DNA from 3 places in the Bradyrhizobium sp. T-1 genome. Region 1 is predicted to be linked to each of the others. Evidence: predicted binding sites of a transcription regulator. Region 1 holds the regulator's gene; each other region holds the start of a gene.
The links. The regulator HrcA, encoded in region 1, represses chaperone genes, less so after heat shock. The targets are predictions, from matches to a motif close to GTTAGCACTCNCNNNNNGNGAGTGCTAAC.
Positions count from the first base shown of each region.

Region 2: a site for HrcA is predicted at 6,777-6,805, ahead of ACWAT4_RS35365 (co-chaperone GroES). Genes of this name have one in related genera too.
Region 3: a site for HrcA is predicted at 1,372-1,400, ahead of ACWAT4_RS39325 (co-chaperone GroES). Genes of this name have one in related genera too.

Region 1 is NZ_CM132115.1:178,830-190,499, reverse strand. It holds gene cpaB (Flp pilus assembly protein CpaB) at 1-375, opposite strand, end outside; gene ACWAT4_RS00895 (hypothetical protein) at 716-760, opposite strand; partial or broken gene ACWAT4_RS00890 (AraC family transcriptional regulator) at 798-920, shown strand; gene gshB (glutathione synthase) at 991-1,935, opposite strand; gene ACWAT4_RS00880 (YraN family protein) at 1,946-2,359, opposite strand; gene rsmI (16S rRNA (cytidine(1402)-2'-O)-methyltransferase) at 2,346-3,296, opposite strand; gene ACWAT4_RS00870 (penicillin-binding protein activator) at 3,646-4,878, shown strand; gene hemW (radical SAM family heme chaperone HemW) at 4,999-6,183, opposite strand; gene rdgB (RdgB/HAM1 family non-canonical purine NTP pyrophosphatase) at 6,200-6,835, opposite strand; gene rph (ribonuclease PH) at 6,847-7,560, opposite strand; gene hrcA (heat-inducible transcriptional repressor HrcA) at 7,742-8,830, shown strand; gene grpE (nucleotide exchange factor GrpE) at 8,930-9,535, shown strand; gene pncA (bifunctional nicotinamidase/pyrazinamidase) at 9,596-10,318, opposite strand; gene ACWAT4_RS00835 (hypothetical protein) at 10,588-11,526, opposite strand.
Region 2 is NZ_CM132115.1:7,383,872-7,395,541, forward strand. It holds gene ACWAT4_RS35325 (ATP phosphoribosyltransferase regulatory subunit) at 1-11, shown strand, start outside; gene hisG (ATP phosphoribosyltransferase) at 15-992, shown strand; gene ACWAT4_RS35335 (glycosyltransferase family 2 protein) at 1,092-2,138, shown strand; gene ACWAT4_RS35340 (ChbG/HpnK family deacetylase) at 2,135-2,980, shown strand; gene ACWAT4_RS35345 (DUF2076 domain-containing protein) at 3,106-3,918, shown strand; gene ACWAT4_RS35350 (L,D-transpeptidase) at 3,988-4,803, opposite strand; gene ACWAT4_RS35355 (protein phosphatase CheZ) at 5,119-5,898, shown strand; gene ACWAT4_RS35360 (hypothetical protein) at 6,061-6,582, opposite strand; gene ACWAT4_RS35365 (co-chaperone GroES) at 6,901-7,197, shown strand; gene groL (chaperonin GroEL) at 7,315-8,946, shown strand; gene ACWAT4_RS35375 (hypothetical protein) at 9,090-10,301, shown strand; gene ACWAT4_RS35380 (META domain-containing protein) at 10,428-10,826, opposite strand; gene ACWAT4_RS35385 (L-lactate permease) at 10,963-11,670, opposite strand, start outside.
Region 3 is NZ_JBSGOX010000002.1:813-7,906, reverse strand. It holds gene ACWAT4_RS39330 (IS3 family transposase) at 1-192, shown strand, start outside; gene ACWAT4_RS39325 (co-chaperone GroES) at 1,442-1,756, shown strand; gene groL (chaperonin GroEL) at 1,803-3,443, shown strand; gene repC (plasmid replication protein RepC) at 4,251-5,483, opposite strand; gene repB (plasmid partitioning protein RepB) at 5,679-6,698, opposite strand; gene repA (plasmid partitioning protein RepA) at 6,695-7,094, opposite strand, start outside.

The DNA of each region.
Region 1 (11,670 bases):
CGATGGCAGGATCGCGGCCATGAAGCCGGAGCCGTCGGCCTTCACCAGCTTCTGCTCGCGGATCGGCTCGCCCTGCATCAACGGAACGCGCGCGATCGAGCCGGCGATCTGGGTCTGCGCGTCGGGCCGGCTGTCGCGGCGGATGAAGGCGCTGCTGGCGGTCGGTTGCGGCCAGGTCTGCCATTGCAGATCCTCGGCCTTCACGGCCTGGCCGAGCTGAATGTCGGATTTGGCGACGAGCACCTCGACCGTCGGCAGCTTCTCGGCCACCGGGAGAGGGGCTGCGGGCTTGTTGTCATAGCTGCTCGCCAGATACGCAGCGACGCCGCCGGCGCCCAGTGCGATGACGAGAACGACAATGCGTGCGGTGTTCATACGCTTCTACTCTTACGCGGGGCACTCGAACCGCACGTGGCGGGTTCCCCCGCATCGATGAGTAGGGAGTAAAAGTATAAGGGGTGTTGCGAGGTCGAATGCGATGCGCAGCGACAGCGAGCGTTTTAGGCAGATGGTGAACGTCGCGTTATTCGGTCAGCCAATGGCCCCGTAGATTCACGCATGCGCGCTCATGCGTTTTCGCGAGGCGCGGGGCGTCATGGTGAACGGGTGGTTAGCGATGGGTGACATCGCGTGCATGCGACGACAATGCTGGTCCGTCATCCCGGGGTGCGAGCCTTGTCTGGATTGGTGGCTTCGCACCCCGCTGGTCCGAACACTACTGGCAGGGATACCGGCGGCCGTCCTTTGCCGCGAATGTAATCGTGGCCGGGTCGTACGAGCCGTAACGTTGCGCGCAAGTCAGCGAAGTCGCGCTGAAATGGGGCTTTACGCATATGGGTCGGTTTGCGGCGTCGGACCGCACGGCATTCGGGCTCTATCCGTCCGACACGGTCCGACGCGCCCGGGAATTTTACAGCTAGAACAGTCGAGCAAGGCTACGGATGCGGAGCCCGGATTTCGCTGCGCTCCATCCGGGCCACGAGGCGGCGGTTACTTCACCCGCTTCTGCTCGATGACATCCCAGACCTTTGCCGCAACATCGGGACCGCCGAGCCGCGCGATGGCGCGGATGCCGGTCGGCGATGTGACGTTGATCTCGGTGAGGTTGCCGTTGATGACGTCGATGCCGACGAACAACAGGCCGCGCTCACGCAGCGCGGGGCCGACGGTTGCGCAGATCTCGCGCTCGCGTGGCGTGAGCTCGGTCTCCTGCGCGGCGCCGCCGCGCACCATGTTGGAGCGGAGGTCGTCGGCGGCAGGCACGCGGTTCACGGCGCCTGCGAACTCGCCGTTCACCAGGATGATGCGCTTGTCGCCGTGCTTCACCTCGGGGATGAATTGCTGGATCACCCAGGCTTCCTTGAAAGTGACCGAGAACATGTCGTACAGCGAGCCGAAATTCATGTCCTGCGGCATCACGCGGAACACTGCGGCGCCGCCATGGCCGTGCAGCGGCTTCATCACCACGGCACCGTACTTGTCGCGGAACGCGTTGATCTCATCGAGATCGCGCGAGATCAGGGTCGGCGGCATCAGCTGCGGAAAGTTCATCACGAACAGCTTTTCCGGTGCATTGCGCACCGACGCGGGATCGTTGACGACGAGCGTCTTCGGGTGAATGCGCTCGAGCAGATGCGTCGAGGTGATGTAGGCGAGATCGAACGGCGGGTCCTGGCGCAGCAGCACCACGTCAAAGCCGTTCAGCGCCTCGCGCTTGGGCTCGCCGAGGGTGAAGTGATCCCCGGCCTCGTCGCGCACGGTCAGAAGCTGCACGGGCGCAACGATCTCCTCGCCGACCATCGAGAGCCTGTCGGGCGTATAATAGGACAGGCTGTGGCCGCGCTTCTGCGCCTCCAGAAGCAGCGCAAAGGTGGAATCGCCCTTGATGTTGATGCGGGCGATGGGGTCCATCTGGACGGCGACGTTCAGTTTCATGGTCTGCCTTTCAGGTCGAGGCGTCGAATGCCGCCAACACATGGCGCGGAAGCGAGCGCGGCGCAATCAGCATGGCGTCGAATCGCAGTTCGAATTCCGCATGCTCGGGATGCGCTACGAGCCAGCCCTGGGCGGCGTCGATGATGCGCTGCTGCTGGCGCGGCGTCACTGCATAGGCGGCGTCATCGAGGCTGGCGCGCGCCTTGACCTCGACGAAGGCGATCAGGTTGCGGCGGCGCGCCACGAGGTCGATCTCGCCATGTGGGGTGCGGTAGCGTTTGGCCAGGATGCGGTAGCCCTTGGCCATGAGATAAGCAGCGGCGCGGCTCTCGGCCGAGATGCCGGTGCGGAACGCGGCGATACGCTCGGGCGAGGCGATCTTCGGTTCCGGTTTGGATCCCGGAGCATCCTCAGTCTTCGCCATCGCCGCCCCGCAGATCTTTTGCGAGCTCGAGCGCGCGGGCATAGACCTCGCGTCGGGGCCGCCCCGAGAGCCCGACCGCGTGCGCGACGGCGTCCTTGACGCTGTGCGTGGCGAGCTGCTCGCGCAAGAGATCGTCGAGCGCATCCGATGTCAGCACGTCGGCATCCGCCGCCGGCGGAGCGATCACCAGCACGAATTCGCCGCGCGTTTCCAGTGCTTCTGCTTCGCGTGCCAGTTCGTCCAGCGTTGCGCGGGAAATCTCCTCGTGCAGTTTGGTCAGCTCGCGGCAAATCGCGGCGTCGCGCGTGCCCATGATCTCCGCGAGATCGGCAAGCGTATTCTGGATGCGGTTGCCGGATTCGAACATCACCAGCGTCGCATCGATGCGGGCAAGTTCAGTGAGGCGCGACCGCCGCGCGGCGGATTTCGCCGGCAGGAAGCCCTCGAAGAAGAAGCGGTCGGTCGGCAGGGCCGCGACCGAGAGTGCTGCCAGCACCGAGGATGGCCCCGGCAGCGCATAGACCGCATGGCCGGCCGCGCAGACCTCGCGCACCAGCTTGTAACCGGGATCGGAGATCAGCGGCGTGCCGGCATCCGACACCAGCGCGACCGAGCCGCCGGCCGCAAGCGCCTCCAGGATCTTCGGCCGCGCGGCCTCGGCATTGTGCTCATGATACTGCTTGAGCTGTGCGGTAATGGCGTAGCGCTCGGTCAGGCGCCGCGTGATCCTGGTGTCCTCGCAGGCGATCACGTCGACCCCGGCCAGCGTTTGCAGCGCGCGCAGCGTGATGTCGCCGAGATTGCCGATGGGGGTGGCGACCAGATAGAGGCCGGCCGCCGGCTTCGGCGCCGTGAGCCGGTGGGCGTCGATGGAGAAACCGCGGGGGGCGGCATCCGTAGCTTCAGTCGTATTTATCGGGGCCGGCTTTGCGCGCATAATGAATCGAACTTAGGCATGATCTCCGGGGCTGGGAACCAGTCCTTCGAAAAAGATCGTGCCGGCAGGATACGAAACTGGGGTGAGGAAGAACTGGAATGTGATCCATGCGGCATCACATTCGCTAAAGGACGAAGTGTCAGCGCCATATTCGCGGCGGAAACCCCGCTTTGATGTTGGATGACGGAGGGCGAACAGCCAGCCAGAGCATAAGGGCAGCCGCATTAGGCGGTCATTATCCTTTTGTTTTGGTTAACTATTTGCCGACAATATGCCCGAATCCGCGGCTTCTGTCGCGGCAATGAATGTTGTGACTGGCCGCTCGCGACCGGTCAGAAGAGAAGCTGCCATGCTGGGCCCGCGCGATCCGAAGTCTTCCGTTCCGGGGCCCCGTTTGTCGGGAGCGACCCGGCGGAGCGCGCTTGGCCTGCTGATCGGCACGCCCCTGCTCTCGGCCTGCGCCGGCGTGCAGCAGAGCCTCAGCCAGTTTTCCAGCCCGTTCTCCAGCTCCTCGCCTCCGGCTCAGCCGGCCGGTCCGCCGCAGCAGGCGACCACCGCCGGCACCGGTGGCGTGAAGGTTGGCGTGATCCTGCCGCTCTCGGCCGCGGGCAATGCCGGCCTGGCCGCGCAATCCATGCGCAACGCTGCCGAGATGGCACTGGCCGAGTTCCAGAATCCGAACATCCAGCTCTTGATCAAGGACGACAATGGCAGCCCGCAGGGCGCGCAAGCCGGCGCGCAGCAGGCGATCGACGAAGGCGCCGAGATCATTTTGGGGCCGCTGTTTGCGCAATCGGTGCCGGCCGTGGCCCAGGTCGCGCGCACGCGCGGCATCCCGGTGATGGCGTTCTCGACCGATTCGAGCATCGCGGGCCGCGGGGTCTATCTGTTGAGCTTCCTGCCGGAGTCCGACGTCAATCGCATCATCGAATATTCGGCCAGCATCGGAAAACGCTCCGACGCGGTGCTCGTGCCCGACAATGCCTATGGCAATGTCGTCGAAGCCGCGGTGAAGGCGGCCGTGCCGCGGCGCGGCGGCCGCATCGTCGCGTTCGAGAAATACGGTGCCGATCGCGCCACGCCGGCGCGCAGCGTGGCGCAGCAGCTCGGCAGCGCGGATGCGCTGTTCATTGCCGATGACGGCGACGCCGTCGTCGCGGTGGCCGATGCGATGACCGCCGCGGGCGCGAATTTGCGCAACATCCAGCTGCTTGGCACCGGCCTGTGGGACAATCCGCGCGTCTATGCCAGTCCCGCCTTGCAAGGCGGTCTCTATGCCGCGCCGGATCCCGCCGGCTTCCGCGCGTTCTCCGGCCGCTACCGCACCAAATATGGCGCCGATCCGATCCGGACCGCGACGCTGGCTTATGACGCGGTGGCGCTCGTCGCCGCGCTCGCGCGCACGCAGGGCACCACGCGCTTCTCGTCCGACGTGCTCACCAACCCTTCCGGCTTCGCCGGCATCGACGGCCTGTTCCGCTTCCGCGCCGATGGCACCAATGAACGTGGGCTCGCGGTGATGAAGGTGACGACCGGCGGTGGTGTTGCCGTTGCGGGCTCGCCGAAGAGCTTTGGGGCGTAGTTCAGGACAACGGTGCCGTAGTCGCAGGGTGGGTTAGCGAAGCGCAACCCACCACTTCGTTCCGCGCATGTGGAAGCAAGGTGGGTTACGCCCTCGGCTAACCCACCCTACGAGATCTCGTTACGCCGCGAGATCCGCGACCACCGCATCCAACACCGGGAATCCGCTGCTGGTCACGCGCAAGCGGCCCGTTGCATCGACCGTGATCGCGCCTTCCTCACGCAGCAGCGCGATGCGGCCGGGGTCGAGCGGGCGGCCGGCGAGCGCCATGTAGCGCGCGGGGTCGATGCCTTCGGCCAAGCGCAATCCCATCAGCAAAAATTCGTCGGCGCGTTCTTCGCTGTTGAGGAGATCGTCGGTGACGATGCCGTCACCATTCGTCTCGACCCGCAGCAGCCAGGCTTCCGGACGCTTTTCGGTGGCGGTGGCATGACGCACGCCGTCGATGTCGAGGCGGCCATGCGCGCCGGGGCCGATGCCGGCATATTCGTCGCCGCGCCAGTACACCAGATTGTGCCGGCACTCGGCGCCGCGACGCGCGTGGTTGGAAATCTCGTAGGCGGGCAAGCCAAGCTTGTCGCAGGTCTCCTGCGTCACGTCGTAGAGCGCACGCGCGACCGCTTCGTCCGGCGTTTTCAGTTTGCCGGCCTGGTGCAGGCCGAAGAACGGCGTGCCTTCCTCGATGGTCAGCTGATAGAGCGACAGATGCTCGGCGGCTTCATCGATGGCGAGACGCAGCTCATCGGCCCACATCGCCGGTGTCTGGTCGGGGCGGGCGTAGATCAGGTCGAACGAATAACGGTCGAACGAGCGGCGCGCGATGGCAACCGCATCGAGCGCCTCGCGCGCGCTATGCATGCGGCCCAAGGCTTTCAGCGAGGCATCGTCCAGCGCCTGCACGCCAAGCGAGACGCGGTTGACGCCGGCGGCGCGATAGCCGGCAAAGCGCGTGGCTTCGACGCTGGTCGGGTTTGCCTCCAGCGTCACCTCGACATCGCCTGCGACAGTCCAGTGCTTGCCGATCGCGTCGAGCACGGCGCCGACGGTTGCAGGCTGCATCAGCGATGGCGTGCCGCCGCCGAGAAAGATCGACGTGACCTCGCGGCCGGGCGAGCGCTGCGCGGTCGTTTCGATCTCGCGCGCGAAGGCGGAGGCAAAGCGCGCCTCGTCGATCGCGGCGTGGCGGACATGGCTGTTGAAGTCGCAATAGGGGCACTTCGACAGGCAGAACGGCCAGTGCACGTAGACGCCAAAGGCTGCAGACTCTTGTTTTGACGCGTTTTCCTGGCGCGAACCGGTGTCCACTTCGCTTGAAAACGCTTTAGCGCGGCTCAAGGCAGATCTCCGCCAGTTTCACGAATGCGCGGGCGCGATGCGACAGGCCAAGGCCAAGCGGCGGCAGGCCGTGCTTCTCGATGCTTTCCATCTCGCCGAAAGTGCGCTTGTGAGCGTCGGGCAAAAACATCGGATCGTAACCGAAGCCGGCGGTGCCGCGCGGCGGCCAGACCAGTGTGCCGTCGACACGCGCCTCGACCTCTTCGAGATGATGATCGGGCCAGGCGACGCAGAGCGCGGAGACGAAATGCGCTTTTCGGCGATCCGGCGTGGTGGCACCACGCTCCTGCAGCAGGCGCTCGATCTGCGCCATCGCCGCAGCGAAATCCTTGGAGGGGCCGGCCCAGCGCGCGCTGTAGATGCCGGGCGCGCCGTCGAGCGCATCGACCACGATACCGGAATCATCGGCGAAGGACGGAAGGCCGGTTGCCTGCGCCGCCGCGATCGCCTTGATCGCGGCATTGCTGCGGAAATCGTTGCCGGTCTCGTCCGGCTCGCCCAAGCCGAGCTCACCGGCCGACACCACCTCGATGCCGTGAGGCGCGAGCAGCTCCTTCATCTCGGCGAGCTTGCCGGGATTGTGGGTGGCGATGACGAGCTTTCCGGTGATTCGGCGGTGCATGGGCCTATTGACTACGCGACAGCCAGTTTCTGCAAGTCCACGAGCCGCGCGATGCCTTTCTGCGCCAGTGCCATCAGCGCCAGGAACTCGTCCTGTGTGAACGGCTCGCGCTCCGCGGTGCCCTGCACCTCGACGATGCGACCGTCGCCGGTCATGACGAAATTGGCGTCGGTCTCGGCTTCCGAATCCTCGGCATAGTCGAGATCCAGCACCGGCTTGCCCTGATAGATGCCGCAGGAGATCGCGGCGACGTTGTCGCGCATCACGTTGGCCTTGATCATGTTGCGCGCCTTCATCCAGGCGATGCAATCGGCGAGCGCGACCCAGGCGCCGGTGATCGAGGCGGTGCGGGTGCCGCCGTCGGCCTGGAGGACGTCGCAATCGACCGTGATCTGACGCTCACCGAGCGCTTCGAGATCGACGATGGTGCGAAGTGAGCGGCCGATCAGGCGCTGGATTTCGACGGTGCGGCCGCTTTGCTTGCCGGCCGCAGCTTCGCGGCGGGTGCGTTCCGAGGTCGCACGCGGCAGCATGCCGTATTCGGCAGTGACCCAGCCGCGGCCCTGGCCCTTGAGCCAGGGCGGCAGGCGTTCTTCCAGCGTGGCGGTGACCAGCACATGGGTGTCGCCGAATTTCACGAGGCAGGAGCCTTCCGCATATTTGACCACGCCACGCTCAAGCGTCACGGGGCGCAATTCGTCGGGCGCACGGCGGCTTGGCCGCATGGGAATCCTCCAAAACTCACGGAAAAGGGCTGTTCGCGGTGCTTGTAGGTGGGGTGAGGGTGAGCGGCAAGGGGGAACATCAAGGCCGCTTTCAGCCCCGGTTTTCCACCCCGCAAACGCCACGCTTGTCAGAACCGTCCCGGATGGACAAATTATGAGCATCTGAGAGGAGTTACCGTCTGTGGCCCATCACGATCCGATCCATCTGATCGCGCCGCGCGCAGGCCTCGCCCAGCTCAACGAGCGTTCCCGCGACATCTTTCGTCAAATTGTCGAAAGCTATCTGGCGACCGGCGAGCCGGTCGGCTCGCGCAACATCTCGCGCCTGATCGCGATGCCGCTGTCCCCGGCTTCGGTCCGCAATGTCATGGCCGATCTGGAACAGCTCGGCCTGATCTATGCCCCCCATACCTCAGCCGGCCGGCTTCCGACGGAACTTGGCCTGCGTTTCTTCGTCGACGCCCTGATGCAGGTCGGCGACCTCAACGAGGCCGAGCGGCAGTCGATCCAGAGCCAGCTCGCCACCGTCGGCCATGCGCAATCGGTCGAGGCGGCGCTGGACCAGGCGCTGACGCGGCTGTCGGGCCTGACCCGCGCCGCCGCCGTGGTGCTGACGCCAAAGTCCAATGCGCGGCTGAAGCACATCGAATTCGTCCGGTTGGAACCCGAGAAGGCGCTGGTCATCCTGGTCGGCGAGGATGGCCAGGTCGAAAACCGCGTGCTGACGCTGCCGCCGGGAGTTCCCTCGTCCGCCATTACGGAAGCCGGCAATTTCCTCAATGCGCGGATTCGCGGCCGGACGCTCGCCGAGGCGCGGCTCGAGCTGGAAACCGCGCTCGGCGAGGCCCGCGCCGAGCTCGACCAACTGGCGCAAAAGGTCATCTCGGCCGGGATTGCGAGCTGGTCCGGCGGCGAGAACGAGGACCGTCAGCTCATCGTTCGCGGCCACGCCAATCTGCTGGAAGATCTGCACGCGCTGGAGGATTTGGAGCGCGTTCGCCTGCTGTTCGACGATCTCGAGACGAAACGTGGCGTGATCGACCTGCTGGGGCGCGCCGAAACTGCCGAAGGCGTGCGGATCTTCATCGGCAGCGAGAACAAGCTGTTTTCGCTGTCGGGCTCCTCCACCATCATCTCGCCCTATCGGGATGCCGCCGGCCGTATCGTCGGCGTCTTGGGTGTAATCGGGCCGACACGGCTGAATTATGCCCGTGTGATCCCGACCGTGGACTACGCCGCCCGCATCGTCAGCCGCCTGTTGGGGGGCTGACCGGCATTTGAGCCGATCACGGGCGCTTGATTTTCAGCGCCCGAAGCACGATATCCGGGCCAGAAAACCTCCCCTTGAGACGAGTTTGAGAAGCAGCCGATGACCGATCCAACCCGGCAACCCGAAGACACGGCCGCGCCGACCGGCGAGCCCGTGGTGTCGAAACCCTACATCATGCCCGACGATCCCGAGCCCGGCTCGGTCGAGCTGCTGCAGAAGGAAGCCGCCGAAGCGCGCGACCGCATGCTGCGGACGCTGGCCGAGATGGAGAACTTGCGCAAGCGCACCGCGAAGGAAGTCGCTGACTCCAAGCTCTACGGCGTCACCGGCTTTGCCCGCGACGTGCTCGACATCGCCGACAATCTTCAGCGCGCGCTCGATGCCGTTCCGGCCGACGCTCGTGCCGCCGCCGATCCCGGCCTGACTGCTCTGATCGAGGGCGTCGAGCTCACCGAGCGCTCGCTGCTCAACGCGCTGGAAAAGCACGGCGTGAAGAAGTTCGATCCGCAGGGCCAGAAGTTCGACCCGAACTTCCAGCAGGCGATGTACGAAGTGCCCGATGCGTCGGTGCCTGCAGGCACCGTCGTGCAGGTCATGCAGGCCGGCTACACCATCGGCGAGCGCGTGCTGCGCCCGGCGCTGGTCGGTGTCGCCAAGGGCGGTGCAAAGCCCGCGCCCGCGGCCAACAACAACGAAGCGAACTGAGCTTTGGCGTCATTCCGGGTTCGGCTCTGCGAGCCGCCCCGGAATGACTGCGCAAGAGTCTTACGCGCTGACCGCGATATCCGCAGACTGAATCCGCTTCACGCCGGCCTTGGCCATGTCGGCCCAGGCCTTTGCGAGCGAGCCCTGATTGTCGATGCCGCGGCAGGCGTCTTCCACGACATAGACCTCAAAGCCCGCCTTGCGGGCATCGAGCGCGGTCCAGGCGACGCAGAAGTCGGTGGCGAGACCCGCAACGAAGACGCGCTTGATCTTGCGTCCTTTGAGATAGCCGGCAAGTCCCGTCGACGTCTTGCCGTCGGCTTCGAGAAACGCCGAATAGCTGTCGACGTCCTTGTGAAAACCCTTGCGGATGATGAGCTCGGCCTGCGGGATCGAAAGGTCCTTCGAGAGCGAGGCGCCGTCGGTGCCCTGCACGCAATGGTCGGGCCACAGCACCTGCTTGCCGTAAGGCAGGTCGATCGTTTCAAACGGCTTCTTGCCTGAGTGCACTGACGCGAACGAGACGTGGCCGGGCGTGTGCCAGTCCTGCGTCATCACCACGTTCGAGAACGCCTTCGCCATCTTGTTGATCACGGGCACGACCTGCTCGCCTTCCTTCACCGCGAGGCTGCCGCCCGGCAGAAAGCAGTTCTGCACGTCGATCACGAGCAATGCGGATGTGTCGTCCGGTTTGATCGAAGCCGCTGCGAAAAGCGCCGATGGAGCGAAGCTCGCGAGCGCCGTGGTCCCCAGGGCCGCCAAGATTTGTCGTCGATCGAGCATTGTCCGCCTCCCTCCAGGATAGTCTCAAGTTGATCCAATGGAGGGAAGCCTAGTTCCGTTCGTGTACGAACGAAAGCCTGAAAATGCAGCCGGGTTTGGTGAGAGGTTGGGCTGCCAATTTCTCGTCGTCCGGCGAAGGCCGGGACCCATACGCCGCAGCAATGGTTTTGCGAGGCTTCGGAGTTACCAGTTCGTCCTGCAACCACTCCCTGTGATTATGGGTCCCGGCCTTCGCCGGGACAACACCGAGTTTGCTGGACGAGCGCGCCTTAGCCCTTCGGCTGGATGCCGTCGCGCACGGCGCGGAAACGGGTGAAGGCGTCCGACCATTGGTCGCGTGGCGCGCTGGCGATGATGCGCAGCGAGGTGCCGCCGCCGAAGCGGATCCACTGCACCACCGTCACCGCGGTCTTGTCCTTGCCGCTGATGCCGTCGATCCGGGTCTCAAAGCCCGGCTGGCCGTTGATACGGATCGGCTCGGACATGGTGACGCGGGACTCGCGCACGCCGGGGATTTGCATCGCAGCTTCCTGGGCGAAGCGGGCGCGGTCGTCGGTCTGCTGCGGGGTCGCGCCGATCAGGCCGAGGATCATGAACGGCTTCGATTCGTAGCCCGAGCTCTCGTTGCCGTCGGCCAGGATGATGCTCGCGCCCGGCACCAGCGTACGGACGTCCTTGAAGCCAGCCAGATCGGTGATCTTGAACGGCAACAGCCCGATCTGCTCGTCCGCCGACACCTCCTTGCGGATGGTGGCGGTCGCAAACATCTGCCGCACCGCCTCGTCGGTGTAGATCTTCGAGGCGTTCTCGGGGACCTGCACCGCGACATAGCCGGAGAAGCCGGTGCCCGGCACGATCATCGAATAGCGCTTCACCGGCGCGTCGCCGGCTTTGCCGCTTTCGGTGGTAAAATAGGCAAGGCCCGCGGGTGTCTCGATCTTGTCCGGCTTGATGCCGTTGGCGCCGGCTGGATTGGTGTTGAAGGCACTGACGACCTCGTTATAGGCCGCCGGCGGCAGCTCGGTGATCAGCACCTTGACGCTGCCGTCCTCGTTCTCGAAGCCCGGGAAGGTCTTGGCCTTGCTGAGGCCGACCAGCGGCACCATGCCGAGGCGCAGGCCGGGCGGGTAGACGGCGTCGGCCGCAAGCGCCGGAAAGGCGGAGACAACGAGAAGAGCGAGCGCGGCGAGGGGGCGGGTCAGCTTCATGGGCACTCTGTTTGGTTCACATTGAGGCCGTTCGATGGTCGTCCACCGGGCCGCTTTGTCGCGCGAAGCAGCCCCTTGACGAGGCTGTCCGGCCGGTCAGCCTTTTAACGGGTTTGCCGCGCCGGCAACAGGGTGGGCCGGATC
Region 2 (11,670 bases), 1.0 Mb from region 1:
TGGGAGCTTAAGTCATGAGCGCGCCATTCGTTCTGGCCGTTCCCTCCAAGGGCCGCCTTCAGGAAAACGCGGAAGGCTTCTTCGCCCGCGCAGGGCTCAAGCTGTCGAAGGCCGGCGGCGCGCGCGACTATCGCGGCACGATCGCGGGCCTCGACAATGTCGAGGTGGCCTATCTCTCGGCGAGCGAGATCGCCTCGCAGCTGTCCCGCGGCTTCGCGCATCTCGGCGTCACCGGCGAAGATCTGGTGCGCGAGAACATCGCTGATGCCGACAAGCACGTGTCCCTGATCGACGGGCTCGGCTTCGGCTATGCCGATGTCGTGGTCGCGGTGCCGCAGGCCTGGATCGACGTCCGCACCATGGCGGATCTCGACGACGTGACCACCGGCTTCCGCGAGCAGCATCACATGCGGATGCGGGTCGCGACCAAGTTCGTCAACCTCACCCGCACCTTCTTCCAGAACCACGGTATCACCGATTACCGCATCGTCGAGAGCGCCGGTGCCACCGAAGGCGCGCCGGCGGCCGGCAGCGCCGAGCTGATCGTCGACATCACCACGACGGGCGCGACGCTCGCCGCCAACGGCTTGCGGGTGCTCGACGACGGCGTGATGCTGCGCAGCCAGGCCAATCTGGTCGCCTCGCGGCACGCCGACTGGTCGCCGCAGGCGATGGAAACCGCGCGTGTCATCCTCGATCACATCGCGGCACGCGCGCGCGCCAACAAATACCGCGAAGTGCGGACCCGATTCCGGCAGTGCGACGCCGCCCTGCTCGGCGAAGCCCATAGCCGGTTCGGCGTCGAAGCCCCGTTCGGCGGACCGACCTCGTCGGGCATGCTGACGCTGCACTGCCCGCCGGGACAGCTCTATGCTCTGGCGAGCTTCCTGCGCGAGCATGGCGCCGAGACCGTCTCGGTGGTCTCGCTCGACTACGTGTTCGACCGGGAGAACCCGCTGTTCGCCAAGCTCGAGACCTTCCTGCGGCGGTGAGCCCAAAGTTCTCGCGCCGCTCCGTTCAGCGTAGCGACAGCAAGCGACAGCTACCATATGCTGTCGGGATGACCTTGAACGCCTCTGGAACCTTGATCGATGACGCTGGGCTCTGACGTTTCCGCCCTGACGACCACCGCAGCGAATGCCGCTGCGAAGGGGTTGTCGATTGTCGTCCCCGTCTACAACGAGGCCACAGGCTTGGCCTCCCTGCACCAGCGGATCTGCGATCTCGCCAAGACTCTGCGGGAGCGCTATCGCCTGTCTTGCGAGGTCGTCTATGTCGACGACGGCAGCAAGGATGCAACGCTGTCGATCGCCCGCTCGCTGCCGGCCGACGCGATCGACATCCAGGTGGTCTCGCTATCGCGCAATTTCGGCAAGGAGGCCGCACTGATGGCCGGCCTCGACCATGCCCGGCTCGGCGCGGTCATGTTCATGGACGGCGACGGTCAGCATCCGCCGGCCCTGATCGAGCAGCTGGTGCGGCACTGGATCGACGACGGCTATGACGTCGTCTATACCGCCAAGGCGCATCGCGACAACGAGACCTTCCTGCGCCGGTTCGCCGTGCACGGCTTTTACGCGCTGATCAACTGGGGCGCCCGCCAGAAGATTCCGGAAGACGCCGGCGACTTCCGCCTGCTCTCGCCGCGCGCGGTCACGGCGCTCAGGCAGCTGCCGGAGCGCAACCGGTTCTTCAAGGGGCTGGCAAGCTGGATCGGCTTCCGCCAGATCCGCGTCGATTATGAGCCCGCGGCGCGCGTCCACGGCGTCACCACCTTCAACGCCGCAAGCCTGCTCGGCCTGTCGATCGAGGGCCTGACCTCGTTCTCGGTGGCGCCGCTGCGCTTCGCGAGCCTGCTCGGCGTCATCCTCGCCGGCATCGCCTTCCTGTTCGGCCTCTCGATCCTCTGGGAGGTCTTCACGACCGGCAAGCAGGTGCCCGGCTATCCCTCGCTCGTGGTCGGCCTGATGACGATCGGCGGCGTGCAGCTCATCATGATCGGCATCGTCGGCGAATATATCGGCAAGATCCTCTCCGAGCTGAAGGCGCGTCCGATCTACTTCGTCGCCGAACACAGCGAAAAGCGTTTCGAGACCGACAAGGCCGACGACGCCTCGAAGCGGACGGCGGCTGAATGAGCGCGGCCGCGAGCCTGCGGCGGATCTGGCTCTGCGCCGACGATTACGGCATCAGCCCCGGCGTCAATCGTGCCATCCGCGACCTGATCGAGCGCGGCCGCCTCAACGCCACCTCGGTGATGATGGTCGGCCCCGCGATCGCGCGCGGCGAGGTCGAGGCGCTTCAGGCTGCGGCGAAGGCAAGCCCGCGCTGCGCGATCGGACTGCATGTGACGCTGTCGGCGCCGTTCCGGCCGCTCACCATGCATTTCCGCCCGCTCGACGGCGACATGTTCATGGCCTTTCCAAACCTGCTGCGCGCCGGATTGATGCGGCGGCTCGACAGCGAATTCTTCCGCAATGAGGTGAGAGCGCAGCTCGTGGCCTTTTCGGAAGCCTTCGGCCGTCCGCCCGATTTCGTCGACGGGCATCAGCACGTGCAGCTGTTTCCGCAGGTGCGCGACGGCTTCGTCGAGGCCGTCAGCGACGTCGCGCCAAAAGCCTGGGTGCGGCAGGGCGGCCGCGACCTGCCGCTGGCGCAGCGGCTGGCTTCGCCAAAAGCGATGGTGCTCGATGTTCTCAGCGCGCAATTCCGCCGCCGAGCGAGGCGCGCCGGTCTTGTGTTCAATCCCGCCTTTGCCGGCGCCTATGATTTCACCCACGCGGCCGATTTCGGCGAGCTGATGCGACAGTTCCTGCAGGGCCTCCCCGAGGGCGGCCTCGTGATGTGCCATCCCGGCTTCGTCGACGAGGTCCTCACCGGCCTCGACCCGATGACCGATGTCAGGGAACGCGAGCATGCCTATCTCGCAAGCGACGCCTTCGCCCAGCTGCTCGCGGCCAGCCATGTGACATTGGGATGAAACCGGCGAAAGTCAGGGCGCGAGGCAGTCTGTCGCATACCGAAATTTAATCCAGCCGCCACTGTTGGGGCCACATTGGAACCCTACATCCCGCTTGCGCTTGTTTTGCGCGAGGGAGACAGACCATGACGCCGCAGGAACGCCAGCTCGTCGACGAGCTTTTCGACCGGCTTTCGAAACTGGAAAATGCACCGCGCGATCCCGACGCGATCGCCGCGATTTCGGACGGCTTACGCAAGGCACCCGGCGCCGTCTATGCGCTGGTGCAGACCACGCTGTTGCAGGACGAAGCGCTGAAGCGCGCACATAATCGCATCCAGGAGCTTGAAGCGGCCCATGCGCCCGAGCAGCAGCAATCCGGCGGCTTCCTCGACACCATGCGCGACACGCTGTTCGGCTCGAGCCAATCACGAGGCTCGGTTCCGAACGTGCCTCCGCGTGACTCCCGGCCGGTCTGGAACAGCGGCCAGGCAATGCAGCAGGCCCAGCCGGGTTACGGCCAGCCGCCTTATGGTCAGGCTTACGGGCAAGGCCAAGGTTATGGTCAGGGCTACGGCGCCCCACCGATCGGCGGTGGCGGCGGGTCGTTCCTGGGCACCGCGGCGGCAGCCGCCGCCGGTGTGGTCGGCGGCTCGCTGCTGCTCTCCAGCATCCGCGGCATGATGGGCGGCGGATCGCATCAGGCTTTCGGCGACACCAATGCCCTGGGCGACCGCAGCCCGTGGGCTGGCGACCAGTCCGGCAGCTCGCTCGCCCGCGATGCCGGCCTCAACGACATCGGATCGAACCGGGATTCCCGTCAGGGCTTCTTCGACCAGGCGTCGAACGATCGGGACAATGACGATCAGAACTATGACAACAACGACAACGACAATATGGACATGGCCGACGACAGCGACTTCGGCGGCGGAGACGACGGCGGCAGCGACAACGCGTAAGGCCATTCTCAGCGCCAAGCAAAAACGGCCGCCCGGAAGGCGGCCGTTGTCATTTGGAGGATCCGAGGATCACATCACCACGACCTTGGTGCCGACATTGACGCGGCCGTAGAGGTCGATGACGTCCTCGTTGCGCATGCGGATGCAACCGGAGGAGACGTTGGTGCCGATGGTCCAGGGCTCGTTGGAGCCGTGGATGCGGTAGAGCGTGGAGCCCAGATACATCGCGCGCGCGCCGAGCGGATTTTCCGGACCGCCCTCCATGTGCCGCGGCAGATCGGGACGGCGGGCGAGCATTTCCGCCGGCGGCGTCCAATCCGGCCATTCGCGCTTGGCCGTGATCGACTTCACGCCGGCCCAGGTGAAGCCCTCGCGTCCGACGCCGATGCCGTAACGCATCGCCCGGCCGTTGCCCTCGACGAGATAGAGGAACTTGTTGCTGGAATCGACCACGATCGTGCCGGCACTTTCCTTGCCGCTATAGTCAACAAGTTGCTTCTCGAATTTCGGATCGAACGGGCGCTGCCGCGGATCGACCGCCTCCTGCTGGTAGCTTGCGCCTTGCTGATATCCGCCCTGCATCTGCGGCTCGCCCATCGGCGGCAGGCGGCGCGGATCGGCATAAGCCGGCTGCTGCTGATAGATCGGCTGCTGCGGCGCATAGGCCGGGCCGCGGCCAGGTCCGTCGCCGAACAGGAACTCGATGAAGCCGCCGCCCATGTTGGCATTGGAAGCAACGCGCACGGGGGCCGGGACGCCCCGCGGCTGGTAGAGCACCGCGGGCGGATCGTTCGGCACCGTATTGTCGAAAGCTGCGGCGCGATCGGCGCCGACAATGAAGGCGCAAGCGCTGCCGAGCAGCGCGACAGACATTTTCTTGAACATCGACGTACTCTGTACTGTTTCGTCTAGTTGCATTCGCCGCCGAACGCGCTGGGGGATTCCCGCGTCCTCGACGTGGTCAATAAAGAGCAAACTCCGTTTCGTTTGGTAAACGGATCGGGCGTTTCGATTCACCACGTCGCGAGCAGCGGGCCAATTCGGCGATCAGCGTTTATTTTCGGTGAAGGCGCGAGCCTCATGGTTAATCGCCCGTTTGCATGCCGTCGCGCGCGGCCGTTTCTCAGTTCCGGCTGTGAACCTCGTGTTAAATTGCTTCTGCCTACAAAGACGCGTGAATGAGGTGGGGGGAGTATCCTGATGGCTGTTCACCGCAAACGTTTTCGTGTCGAGGATATCGCCGGCGGCGAGATGCCAATTCTTGACGTAACTGAAGAGGCAGGCCCGATGCACAGCGAGATCATGGCAGAGCTGCGTGCGATCCGCGCGCAGATGGCGAAAGGCAGCGTGCCCTTGTCCGGTAGCGCAGCCATGGCCGCGATCGACGCCTCCACAGCCCACGAGCTTTCCGAAGCGCGCACGATGCTCGATACCTATCGGGCCCAGATCGAGCAGTGCGAGAAGCTGAAGGTCGAGCTCGACCTCATCCACGATGCCATCGACCGCACCAAGCGCGAGATCGCGACCCTGCACGGCAAGAGCTTCGACGGCGGCGAGATGGCCAAGGTCAATGGCGAGCTCGGCGCGGTGGTCGGCGGCACCGAGCAGGCGACCCAGCAAATTCTCGAAGCGGCCGAATCGATCGACCAGGCGGCCAGCGCGATGTCCAAGGTGCAATCGGCAGACCAGCAGAAGCGGCTCGCCGACGACATCCAGGAACGCGTCATCTCGATCTTCGAAGCCTGCAACTTCCAGGACCTGACCGGCCAGCGCATCAGCAAGGTCATGACCACGATGAAGTTCATCGAGCAGCACATCAATTCGATGATGGAGATTTGGGGCGGCGTCGACGCGATCAAGTCCCACGCACCGGCGCAGGTCGACACCCGCAGCGAGGACGACAAGCTTTTAAACGGACCGAAGCTCGCCGGCGACGTCGGCCATGCCTCGCAGGACGACATCGACGCGCTGTTCGACTGAGCGGACGCGGCAGAGAGACAAGCAAAACGCCGGCGCAAGCCGGCGTTTTTCGTTTTTTTGCGCCTATTCGTCATTCCGGGGCGGTCCGCAGGACCGAACCCGGAATCTCGAGATTCCGGGGTCCGATGCTTCGCATCGCCCCGGAATGACGGGAGTGAGAAATCACGCCCTCGGTGCGCAGCGGACGTAGACCATGTTGCCGTAGCGGGTGGCGGCGTCCTTGTCGACGAAGCGGGTGATCATGACGCGGCCGTCGAAGGAGACGATCTCGCGGTCCTGCTCACCCGGCGTCGGGCCGGAGGGACCGATATAGTTCTTGCCGCCTGGCGAGCCCTTCAGCCGCAGTTCCTGCGGCGTGGCCTGGTCGGCGAGATGCATGATCACACCGCCGGAGGAACCGGCGCCGATCACGTAGGGGTTCTTGCACTGGGCTCGTGCAGCCGCTTCGGTGCGGGCGCGGTCGGCCGGGTTCTGGAACGAGGCGAGGCCCCAGCGGCCGACGATCTCGTCGGCGCGGATCGAGGCCGGCATTTCCGGCGCGACGCCGGGCTCGGCCTCGGGCGCCGGCTGGGACGAGGAGAAGGACGGCAGGCTCATGCCGCCGCCGCAAGCGCCGAGCAGCAGCGCAAGGCAAGAGGCCGCCGCCAGATTGGCAAGCGTGCGTGCGTGAGCTGAACTGATCATGGCATTCCCCCGAACAAGACCATGGCCGCATCCCTCCCGCAGCCAAGCGCAAAACCGCAGCCAGAGCAATGACGTCTTGATATACGCCTTCGCCCCGAACGAGTTTCCAGTGCCACCATCCTATATCCGCCTCACCAATCGCTTAACCACCTTTGCTTGACAGGATCGCAGCCAAGCCATATCCCCTGCGCACTATTAGCACTCGGAAAGACCGATTGCTAAGTGCGCCGTTCGATCCTCGGAAAGAGGGTGGACGGCAGCGCTGCCCTCACCCACTTCCGCTGCTTTCGGAAAAGCGAGCTTCCAAAGGGAAACGTCATGGCTAAGTCCAAATTTCGTCCGCTGCATGACCGTGTCGTGGTCAAACGTATCGACGCCGAGGAAAAGACCAAGGGCGGCATCATCATCCCCGACACCGCCAAGGAAAAGCCGTCCCAGGGCGAAGTCGTCGCCGTCGGCCCGGGCGGCCGCGACGAGGCTGGCAAGCTGATCCCGATCGACCTCAAGGTCGGCGACCGCGTGCTGTTCGGCAAGTGGTCGGGCACCGAGGTCAAGATCGACAACGAAGAGCTCCTGATCATGAAGGAGTCGGACATCATGGGCGTGATGGCCTAAGGCCGGACGCCTGAACGGCCGCTGAATGCCATGCCCGGATCATGAGGTCCGGGCATCCATCATTCCGCCGCACAGCACAAGACACGACACATCACGAAACACGAGGGATTGCAGACCATGGCTGCCAAGGACGTCAAGTTTTCCGGAGACGCGCGCGATCGCATGCTGCGCGGCGTCGACATTCTCGCCAACGCCGTCAAGGTGACGCTCGGTCCGAAGGGCCGTAACGTCGTCATCGAGAAGTCGTTCGGCGCGCCCCGCATCACCAAGGACGGCGTCACCGTCGCCAAGGAGATCGAGCTCGAGGACAAGTTCGAGAACATGGGCGCCCAGATGGTGCGTGAGGTCGCCTCCAAGACCAACGACCTCGCCGGCGACGGCACCACCACCGCGACCGTGCTGGCCCAGGCCATCGTGCGCGAAGGCGCCAAGGCGGTTGCCGCCGGCATGAACCCGATGGACCTCAAGCGCGGCATCGACACCGCGGTTATCGCCGTCGTCAAGGACATCGAGAAGCGCGCCAAGCCGGTCGCCGCCTCCTCCGAGGTCGCCCAGGTCGGCACCATCTCGGCCAACGGCGACGCCGCCATCGGCAAGATGATCGCCCAGGCGATGCAGAAGGTCGGCAACGAGGGCGTCATCACCGTCGAGGAGAACAAGTCGCTCGACACCGAGGTGGACATCGTCGAGGGCATGAAGTTCGACCGCGGCTATCTCAGCCCCTACTTCGTCACCAACCCGGAGAAGATGACCGCCGAGCTCGAGGATGCCTACATCCTCCTGCACGAGAAGAAGCTGTCCGGCCTGCAGGCCATGCTGCCGGTGCTCGAAGCCGTGGTGCAGTCGGGCAAGCCGCTTGTCATCATCGCCGAGGACGTCGAGGGCGAGGCGCTGGCGACCCTGGTCGTCAACCGCCTGCGTGGCGGCCTCAAGGTTGCCGCCGTCAAGGCGCCGGGCTTCGGTGATCGCCGCAAGGCGATGCTGGAAGACCTCGCGATCCTCACCGGAGGCCAGCTGATCTCCGAAGACCTCGGCATGAAGCTCGAGAACGTCACGGTGAAGATGCTGGGACGCGCCGGCAAAGTGGTGATCGACAAGGAGAACACCACGATCGTCAAGGGCGCCGGCAAGAAGCCCGAGATCGAGGCCCGCGTCGGCCAGATCAAGGCCCAGATCGAGGAGACCACCTCGGACTACGACCGTGAGAAGCTCCAGGAGCGTCTGGCCAAGCTCGCCGGCGGCGTCGCGGTGATCCGCGTCGGCGGCGCGACCGAGATCGAGGTCAAGGAGAAGAAGGACCGCGTCGAGGACGCGCTCAACGCCACCCGCGCCGCGGTGCAGGAAGGCATCGTCCCCGGCGGCGGCGTCACGCTGCTGCGTGCCAAGAAGGCAGTCGGCCGTCTCACCAACGCCAATGCCGACGTCCAGGCTGGCATCAACATTGTGCTGAAGGCGCTGGAAGCTCCGATCCGCCAGATTTCGGAGAATGCCGGCGTCGAGGGCTCGATCGTGGTCGGCAAGATCCTCGAGAACAAGTCCGAGACCTTCGGCTTCGACGCCCAGACCGAGGACTATGTCGACATGATCGAGAAGGGCATCATCGACCCCGCCAAGGTGGTGCGCACCGCGCTGCAGGACGCTTCCTCCGTGGCCGGCCTGCTGGTGACCACCGAGGCGATGGTCGCCGAGATGCCGAAGAAGGAAGCTTCGCCTGCCATGCCGGCCGGCGGCGGCATGGGCGGCTTCTAAGCCCGTCCTCACCTGACAGTGTTGCGAAGGCCGCCTCCGGGCGGCCTTCTTTTTTGCCGATCATGGCTGGCGCTTTCCGATTCAACCGGCGGCCAAAACCCACTACGGTGGCGCCCGATTCCATTCGTTCGAGGATTTCGTCAATGCGCCCGCTTCTGGTTTGCTCGACAGCTCTTTTGGCCGCTCTGCTTGCAGCTTCGCCCGAGGTCGCCTCAGCCCAAATGAAGCTGTCGCCGAAGGCCACGGCGCCCGGCGGCACCGAGACGCGCTATTTCACCTCGATCGACGGGCTGATGGACGGCAATGCCGACGTGATTCTCAAGGAGACGCGGCAGGGCAAGACGGTCACCACGGCCGTGCTCGACGTCTGCTACCCCGTCGCCAAGAACTCCGACCGCAAGGACCGCTTCGTGGTCAATCTCCAGGTCTCCGGTCAGACGCTGACCGGCACGACCTCGAGCCTCGGCGCGAAGGCGCCTGTCACCGTCAAGCTCACGCGCAAGCCCACCGGCGACACCTTCGAGTTCCGCGGCCAGATCGGCATCGGCCAGGCCGTGACCGAAGTGACCTCGCCTGACAATGCCGATCTCAGCGAGAAGGAATTCCTGGACAACCAGACCACCGACGACGGCATCACGCCGCAACCGAAGGATTTCACCGAAGTCTCGCCGGAGGCAATCGCGGTCAAGGTCAAGCTCGATGCCGCGACCGACTTCCTGAAGAGCCTCAAGGGCCAGGATGTCGAGGTGACGCTGGCAAGTCTCTCCGTGGGCTGCGATGCGCTGCGCGCCGGCGAGCAGACCATCAACATGTCGGTCGATCCGGAGCGCGCGGCCGCGTTGCTGGCGAAATTCAAGGCGATGCCGGGCGTCACGGCCGCAGGCTGGACCGCGGGGCTCGCCGAGATGGACCGCACCATCCGCCTCCCCGCCGCCGATTGGCGCGACGGCGACAAGATCAACCGCGACAAGCTCGCCAGCGCAATCGCCGGCGTGCTGAGCAAGACGCTTGCGGCGAAGCCGGTCTCGCAGAGCTTCAACCCCGCCACCGGCAAGCTCAAGCTCGTGTTCAAGCGGCCGAACCAGGATTTCCCGGCGCTCGAGCTCACCGATACGATCGAGGTTTCGGGCCTCGTCTCCGCCGACAAGCCGGGGACATCAGACAAATTGATGGTCTGGATCGGCAGCCCCTCGACCTCAACGGCCGACGAGAGCAGCGGTGCAAAGCTCAACGTGTCGGATGAGGCGACTGCCGACGAGGAAGGCGACCAGCCCGACGACAATGGCTCGATCGAGGCGCTCGCCAAGGAGCTGAAGGGCCAGCGCTGGGACGCCGACAAGTCGATTTGGAAGTGACGAGGTCATTCCGGGACGACGCGCCAGCGTCGAACTCTGGTGCGCAATCGCGCACCAGAGAATTTCGCGCAGCAATCCCCAAATTCCGGGTTCGCGCTTCGCGCGCCCCGGAATGACGCTGACGCGTCAATTCCCATTCTCGCGGAAGCGCAGCGTCTTCGGGCCGACCAGCGTGAGCACATCGCCCTGCCGCTTCCAGGTCTCGACGGCGGCAAGCGCTGCGACGAGATCATCATCAGCCTGGGCCTTTGCCGGCGGACAGGAACGATCCTGAATCTGGCCCGGGACGAAGATCACGGTGTTGCCGGCGACCGAGAACTGGCCCTTGCCGCCCTTGCACCAGAGCTCGAGCACGACCTCGCCATTGCCACCGATCTCGAGGTTCGGGATGCGCTTCGAGCCCGGCTGCGGCACTGCCTCCAGCGTCATCTCGGTGCCGAAGGGAAAGCCCTCTTCCGCACGCGCGACGGCGGACATCACAAGCAACGCGGCCGCGGCACACACCATCTGCTTCAACGACACCATGAGACCTCTCGACCGACCCGATTTGCCGGGTCTTCTATAAGACGACGAGGCCTTTGAGAAGGTTCGTCGGTTCAAGACACAAAAATCCCCGCGGGACGATCCCGCGGGGATTTGCGTCGAGGCCGGGCGGCGCCTGCTACTTCAGCACGAGGGCCGTGAACGGATAGACATAGGCTTGCAACGTCACTAGCACACCGACGAGGCAGGCCAGCACGATCGAATGCCAGAACACGAAGCGCAGGATCGTGCCTTCGTGGCCGTACCAATTGGTGGCCGTGGAGGCGACCACGATCGATTGCGCATCGATCATCTTGCCCATCACGCCGCCCGAGGAGTTCGCCGCCGCCATCAGGACCGGCGACAGGCCGATCTGCTCGGAGGTGATCTTCTGGAGATTGCCGAACAGAATGTTCGAGGCGGTATCCGACCCCGTCAACGCCACCCCCAACCAGCCGAGCAACGTGCCGAAGAAGGGATAGAGCACGCCGGTTGCAGCGAACGCGAGACCGAGCGTCGCGTCGACGCCGGAGAGCCGCGTCAACGTGCCGATTGCGAGCATCGCCGAGATCGTGATCAGCGAGATCGCGCACAGCCGGATGGTGCGGCCATATTCCACAAGCATCCTCGCCGGCGAAAAACCGGCCAAAGCCGCGGAAATGATTGCCGCGATCAGCATGCCCGTGCCGGTGAACGACAGATAGGTGAATGCGAACACGGCGCCCTCGGGCGTCGGCTTCGCCGCCACCGGCGGGACCTTGTTGATCATGTTGTGCAGCTCCGGAACCGGATAGTTCACGGTGAAGATCGAGTTCGCCCAGGTCTTGAACGCACCGTTGCCCCAGAT
Region 3 (7,094 bases), on a different replicon from region 1:
TACGACAATGCCCCGATGGAGAGGTTCTTCCACACCCTCAAGACCGAGCTCGTTCATCATCGTCAGTACCAGACCCGTGCCGAAGCCCGGCGCGACATCTTCGCCTTCATCGCGGGCTTCTCCAATCGAACCAGGCTCTATTCCGCCATCGGATATATCCCTCCGATCGAGATGGAGCTAAAAGCCGCTTAAACCCGTCCGCTTTCTCGGGGGAAGATCAGAGCGCAAAAAGAGGTCAGTCTGACGCACTATCGAGATTGAAGACCGCGTTGAGCGGGGCGACTAACGGCGAAAATCGAAGCATTGTTGCTGATGGATGTTAGGCTCCGAACCACATCTTTCGTCTTGTCTGCAATGTTCTTTGTCCGTCACTTGCGCTCGCTGTCGTGACAATCGGCATTTCTTCTCTCCGCACAGCCGGGACACCCGAGGACCCAACAGCATACAACCTATCGCCACGGCCGATTCAACCCTCATGCGAGCCATCCTGGTGTGAGATAGTTGCAGTAGCTACGCTATCGCCTTGTTTGCTACCTTCAAACTCGCGTCACCAATCCTCTCAAGGTGATGCGGGGGCGGACTCGGCGTATCCCCCGATCCAGTCGTGTGCCGCCCCCACTCTTCGCGAGCGGTCTGAAGAAGATGCGGTGAAACCGGGGGCGTTGCATCTCGTTGCCTCCCCGGAAGCCCATCTCGTCGCAATATAAGACGCGAGAAGCATGCGTATACGATCATCAGCATCACCGCGGAAGAAGGGCGGACGAAGCGCGATTGAACTTTGCGTGAGCGCTGATCTCGTCTTGATTCAGTTCTCCCGCGCGGGCGTTTCGTTCAGCTCCTTGAAGAGGTCGCCGCCGGCCCCTGGCCGCTTTCATCCAGCTCCGGTCAACTGCCAAGGTTAGCGATGGAGCGAGATGAAAAAAGGCGCTATTTTTCAAGATCGGCTTGCCTAGAACGAGACGGCATCCCGAACCTGTTCACACTCCTTGGCTGTTGCGGATGTCGCGGCTAACTCGATGAGAATTCCGTCCACTGAAGCAAGCCCGGCGAACTCCTGTTACGTCGCGCGTTCATCAGCGCTAGGGTTCGTTTCGGCCGGAGCCGTATCCGAGCAGTCAATGAGACCAAGAATGGCTTTAGCAACTACTAAGACTCTCGAGCGCACCAATGTCTGAGCGTTCTTCCAGGCCAAGAGCATCCGCCGCGAAATCGTGCAGACCTCGGCCGAGCAGGGCAACCTCACACTGCGCTAATAGCGGCCGGGCCAGTTAGCTACGATAAATGATTCTGGCAGAGACGACTTCTGAGTGTGATTTTTTGCTGGAAGCTCTTGCTCCTGTAGAAGCCCCGTCCTATTTCAGCTGCGTCTGCGCTAGCACTCGTAGGCATCGATTGCTCACAAGGTTGAAGTCTCAACTCGTGCAAATATTAGGAGGACTGCATGAAATTCCGTCCGCTTCACGACCGCGTCGTGGTCAAGCGCATCGACGCAGAAGAGAAGACCGCTGGCGGCATCATCATTCCCGACACTGCCAAGGAAAAGCCCTCCCAGGGCGAAGTCGTCGCCGTCGGCCCCGGTGGCCGCGACGAAGCTGGCAAGCTGATCCCGATCGACCTGAAGGTCGGCGACCGCGTGCTGTTCGGCAAGTGGTCCGGCACCGAGGTCAAGATCGACGGCCAGGACCTGCTGATCATGAAGGAGAGCGACGTGATGGGCGTTCTCGAGGTCGCCGAGTCCAAGAAGAAGGCGGCTTAAGAGCCTCCCTCCTCCCTCCAGTCAAACACCTTAAGGAAAATTCCAGATGGCAGCCAAAGAAGTCAAATTCTCGGTTGAAGCGCGCGACAAGATGCTGCGCGGCGTCGACGTCCTCGCCAACGCGGTGAAGGTCACGCTCGGTCCGAAGGGCCGCAACGTCGTGCTCGACAAGTCGTTCGGCGCTCCCCGCATCACCAAGGACGGCGTCACCGTCGCCAAGGAGATCGAGCTCGACGACAAGTTCGAGAACATGGGCGCCCAGATGGTGCGCGAAGTCGCCTCGAAGTCCGCTGACGCGGCCGGCGACGGCACCACCACCGCCACCGTGCTGGCCCAGGCGATCGTGAAGGAAGGCGCCAAGTCGGTCGCCGCCGGCATGAACCCGATGGACCTCAAGCGCGGTATCGACCTCGCGGTCGAGGCTGTGGTTGCAGACCTCCAGAAGAACTCCAAGAAGGTCACCTCGAACGACGAGATCGCCCAGGTCGGCACCATCTCGGCCAACGGCGACCAGGAGATCGGCAAGTTCCTCTCCGACGCCATGAAGAAGGTCGGCAACGAGGGTGTCATCACCGTCGAGGAAGCCAAGTCGCTCGAGACCGAGCTCGACGTCGTCGAGGGCATGCAGTTCGACCGCGGCTACATCTCGCCCTACTTCGTCACCAACGCCGACAAGATGCGCGTTGAGATGGACGACGCCTACATCCTCATCAACGAGAAGAAGCTCTCCTCGCTGAACGAGCTGCTGCCGCTGCTCGAGGCCGTGGTGCAGACCGGCAAGCCGCTGGTCATCGTCGCCGAGGACGTCGAAGGCGAGGCCTTGGCCACGCTTGTTGTGAACCGTCTGCGCGGCGGCCTGAAGGTCGCGGCCGTCAAGGCTCCGGGCTTCGGCGATCGCCGCAAGGCCATGCTGCAGGACATCGCGATCCTGATCGGCGGCCAGGCGATCTCGGAAGATCTCGGCATCAAGCTCGAGAACGTCACGCTCAACATGCTCGGTCGCGCCAAGAAGGTGATGATCGACAAGGAGAACACCACGATCGTCAATGGCGCCGGCAAGAAGGCCGACATCGAGGCGCGCGTGGCCCAGATCAAGGCGCAGATCGAGGAGACCACCTCGGACTACGACCGTGAGAAGCTCCAGGAGCGTCTTGCCAAGCTCGCAGGCGGCGTCGCGGTGATCCGCGTCGGCGGCGCGACCGAGGTCGAGGTGAAGGAGCGCAAGGATCGCGTTGATGACGCGATGCATGCGACCCGCGCGGCTGTCGAGGAAGGCATCGTCCCGGGCGGCGGCGTCGCCCTGCTCCGTGCCTCCGAGCAGCTCAAGGGCCTGCGCACCAAGAACGACGACCAGAAGACCGGCGTCGAGATCGTGCGCAAGGCGCTGTCGGCTCCCGCTCGCCAGATCGCGATCAACGCCGGTGAAGACGGCTCGGTGATCATCGGCAAGATCCTGGAGAAGGACCAGTACGCCTACGGCTTCGACAGCCAGACCGGCGAATACGGCAACCTGGTCTCCAAAGGCATCATCGACCCGACCAAGGTGGTCCGCACCGCGATCCAGAACGCAGCCTCCGTTGCAGCGCTCCTGATCACCACCGAAGCCATGGTCGCCGAGCTGCCGAAGAAGGCCGCTGCCGGCCCCGCGATGCCCCCCGCCGGCGGCATGGGCGGCATGGACTTCTAACGACGAGTCGTCCCGGACGCGGTGCAGCGCGCAAGCGGTGTACCGCCGATCCGGGATCTCGCTGAGCAAAATCCAACAGCACAAACCCTGGCAGCAATGCCGGGGTTACCCTTTTTTAGGCGTGGACCGTCTAAACGGCCGGCACGATTGGTTCCGTTGCGCATTGCCTTCGTGCCTTGGCTGATCGTCAGATCAGGTTTTTGTTTACCCACACGGCAGGTCGCAGATGAGAAACGTTAGCCTTATAATTCTCGGACCTGAGCATTTCGTTTAGACTCGCGGACGCATGGTCGCGCGGCTTATAGAGCTATGCTCGAGCGCGGCGCAGCATTATCGAGGCATATCACTCGGCCAAAACTCGTGGGCGCTGGCGGCGACGAGATGCCCGACGACACGGGCTGATACCGCAACAGGTGTTTACCTGGCGCCGGCAACAAAAGCGGACGTTCCGCAGTTCGTACCGGCGGTGGTCGACGCCATGGCGCCAGCCGTGGCTGCGCGCCATGACGTAAAGACAGCGATGCAAGGCCAAGACAGATTCGAAGGGCTTAATTGGCGGCGGATAATTGCTGCGCTGCGGCGAACGAATCAGGCGCCTTGAGGTCGTTGCAAAACGACGGCGCATACGATCTAATCTGTGGGTGTCACCGCTCATTAGCCCGTACGCAATGTTGGCCTGACGTTTCTTGAGGTGCTGTCGCCTTCGCGCCCAGTCCGTTAGCCAAGACCTCTTCAAATTGAACCTCAACATCAAACCTGCGACGGCCCGAGCCGCTGGGCCCAAGAGACACTTACCTAGACTAGCCGTTAGGCCCTTCGTTTTTCGTGCAGTCGTGAGTTGATCTGCGCCATTAGGATTGGCCCGAGCGAGAATTCGCCGGCCTCGGCTTTTCGCGTCAGCCCCCGCAGATATCCGCCGGCTGAACGGATGACCTCCCCTCGCTGCAGGATGCAGCCGACCACAATTGCAGCCTGAGTCTCCCCCATGACGCTCTGCGCCTCCTCCCACGCGCTGGGACTGATGCCAAGCATGGATCGAACGACCGCCGCAGTCGCAATGAAATCGCGCCAGTTTGAAATCCCTCCCTTGGCGTAGTCGACGATGTCTGGACATGCGCTCAAGACCATACCCAAAGGATAGGAGCCTTCCGCAAATCGCGCCGGTTGTGGTTGCGGCTCGGTACTCGCCGCCCTGCCTTCTTGGAGGCTAGGTTCAAGTTCAGTAAGAGTGTTTGGGTTTGAATTCTGTAAGTGACGCTCAGTATGGGACTCATTGGCGCTCATATTTGCTGCTTGGACGTGAGTTTCCAGCAGATTGAGGACGTCGTCGGCAAGCTGCGATAGTTCGTCGGCGATCGCCTCAAGTTCTTGGCAGGTCGCCCGGCGTGGAATCGTCTCGACGATCGAACGGAATGCCCGATGCACCTCGTCCCAATCAGCCGGCCCCTTCCATTCCCTGTGGGTCGGCACGTTTTCCTCGATGCCCGTTGCAATCATCTTGGCGATGTCACGACGGCAGAGTGTGATGCGCTCGCGCGCATGTTTGATAGCACGAGCCTCCGCTTTGATTTCCTCAGCCAGCCTCTCGAACTCTTCGGCGCGAACGACGAGTGGCGACAAGTCAAAGCCAAAGGCGCGCTCGATGTCACCGCCGCTGCCTTTGCGAGCGTAGCGCTTGCCGTTCGGACTATCCCTGCGAACGATGAGCCCGGCGTCGACAAGCACAGCGAGATGACGCCGCAACGTGGACACCGGCATGCCGTGAGCTCGCAGCGTCAGCTGATTGTTTGACGGAAACACGATGAGGTCACCCTCACCCGTGAGCGTAGTCTCGGGATGAAAGCTGAGCAGAGCATCCAGCACCGTCAGCGCACGCTCAGAGATACCGAGGCGCGGCCTTGCGATGCAGATGGCCTGAAAGATCTTCCATTTATGGACGATCTTTTCCGATGGCCTGGTCGATACTGCGACTTGTGTTGCCACATGGGCAAGCTTCAACGAGCGCCGCCCAAAGGGCGTCGTTGGGGCACGTGATTGCATGTCTTTGCCTTATGCGGGCAAAGAAAATCTGCTCGCCGAAACGGCGCCGTCTCTCACAAGACTCTTGACTATGGTGCGCGGAAGTGATTCTCTTTAGTCGCCAAACTACGAAGAGAGGCTTCCGGGACGGTGACGTTGCGGGGGCCTTTTTTCTTTTGCCGTGCTGCTCCTGGTTCGCGGTTGTTCATGAGGCGGCTAAGCCCCGGTGGTCTCCTCGGATCTGTCCGATTTGCAAAACGTCTCGAACAGGTTCGGAAGCTGGGTGATAAGAAAGTCCGCGAACAACGCCGGGACCTTCTTGTCGATGGTCAACTTGAGTTCTCGATCGCCCTGACGGACCTGAGCGATGCGCTGTCCATCTGAGGCGAGCACAGCAGACGATCGCGCGAATTGGCGAGTTGCAGCAGGTTTATTCGCGGCCGAGAACACCGTCAGAAATCTGTCGTCTGACTCACGGCCGGCGAACTTGTCGTCCCCGATCGCCGCCCTTACGCGGTCGATCACCGACGCATCCGCCAAGAGATCAGCAAAGCTCTGCCATCGCCCGCGGCCAACCTTTGGGGCCTTGCCAATAGCATCGATAATGTCGGGCGGAATGGATCTCGCAACCGCAATCAGTTTTGACGCTTCGGCCCTATCGACTGCGAGCGCGTCTTGAACGACTGCGCGCTTGTGCCCGGCATCTTCGATGCGCATTGCGAACATCGCGCGCTCGATGAAGCTCAAATCCTCCCGCGGCGCGTTCTCAAGGCCTTGTGCCACGACGAGGGCTTCGTCGGAGAGCGGTTTTAGGATCGCTTTGACGGCAATACCCAGCTCGCGCGCGGCACGCACCCGGCGATGACCATAAGCGCTCTGATATCGTCCCGGCATTGTCGGATGCTTGCGGACGAGGACAGGAACCTCCTGGCCGATCTGCGAAATCGATTGCTTGAGAAGTTCGTAAGAAGCCGTGTCGTCGTCGCGAAAACGATCAGACACGGGCGAGGGATCTATCAGACCGGGATCGATCTCTACGATCGTCGCGCCAGATGTGAGCTTGTCCCGAAGCTCCTGATTCTCCTTCTCAACTTCTGAGAAAGATTCCTTCAGCGAGCGCACAGCACCTGACGACACCCGCGCCAGCGGCGCTGGTGCTGTGTTGTCAGCTGACAACGGACTCGTCTGAGGTGCGGCAGTAAAAAGCCCCCTGATAGCATCCGTGCGCTTGCTCATCGTCCCCACACCTTCTTCAGCAGCTGCACGATCTCCGCATTGATAGCATCGACAGATTCAACCGCCCTGTCATAGGCGCCGCGTCCGACGGATCCGCGGTCAAGCTCATAGAGCGATTGTTTTGTCAGGCCAGCATTGGAGATCGCAGTGGATTTCCAGGCTGTCGCTTGCAGCACGTTTTCGCGGAACAGATTGCGCAGCAGCGCAACGATCTGAGCCTCAGGCACGTCATTCGGATCATGGCGCGTGATCACATAGCGGATGAAATCGTGATCGAGGCGGCCGCCCGCCTCCTCGATGACGGACATCAAATCCGACGTCATCAGAAGGAATTGGCTCATCGATGCGACATCGACCATCTGCGGGTGGATTGTCACCAGCATCGCCGTCGCCGCA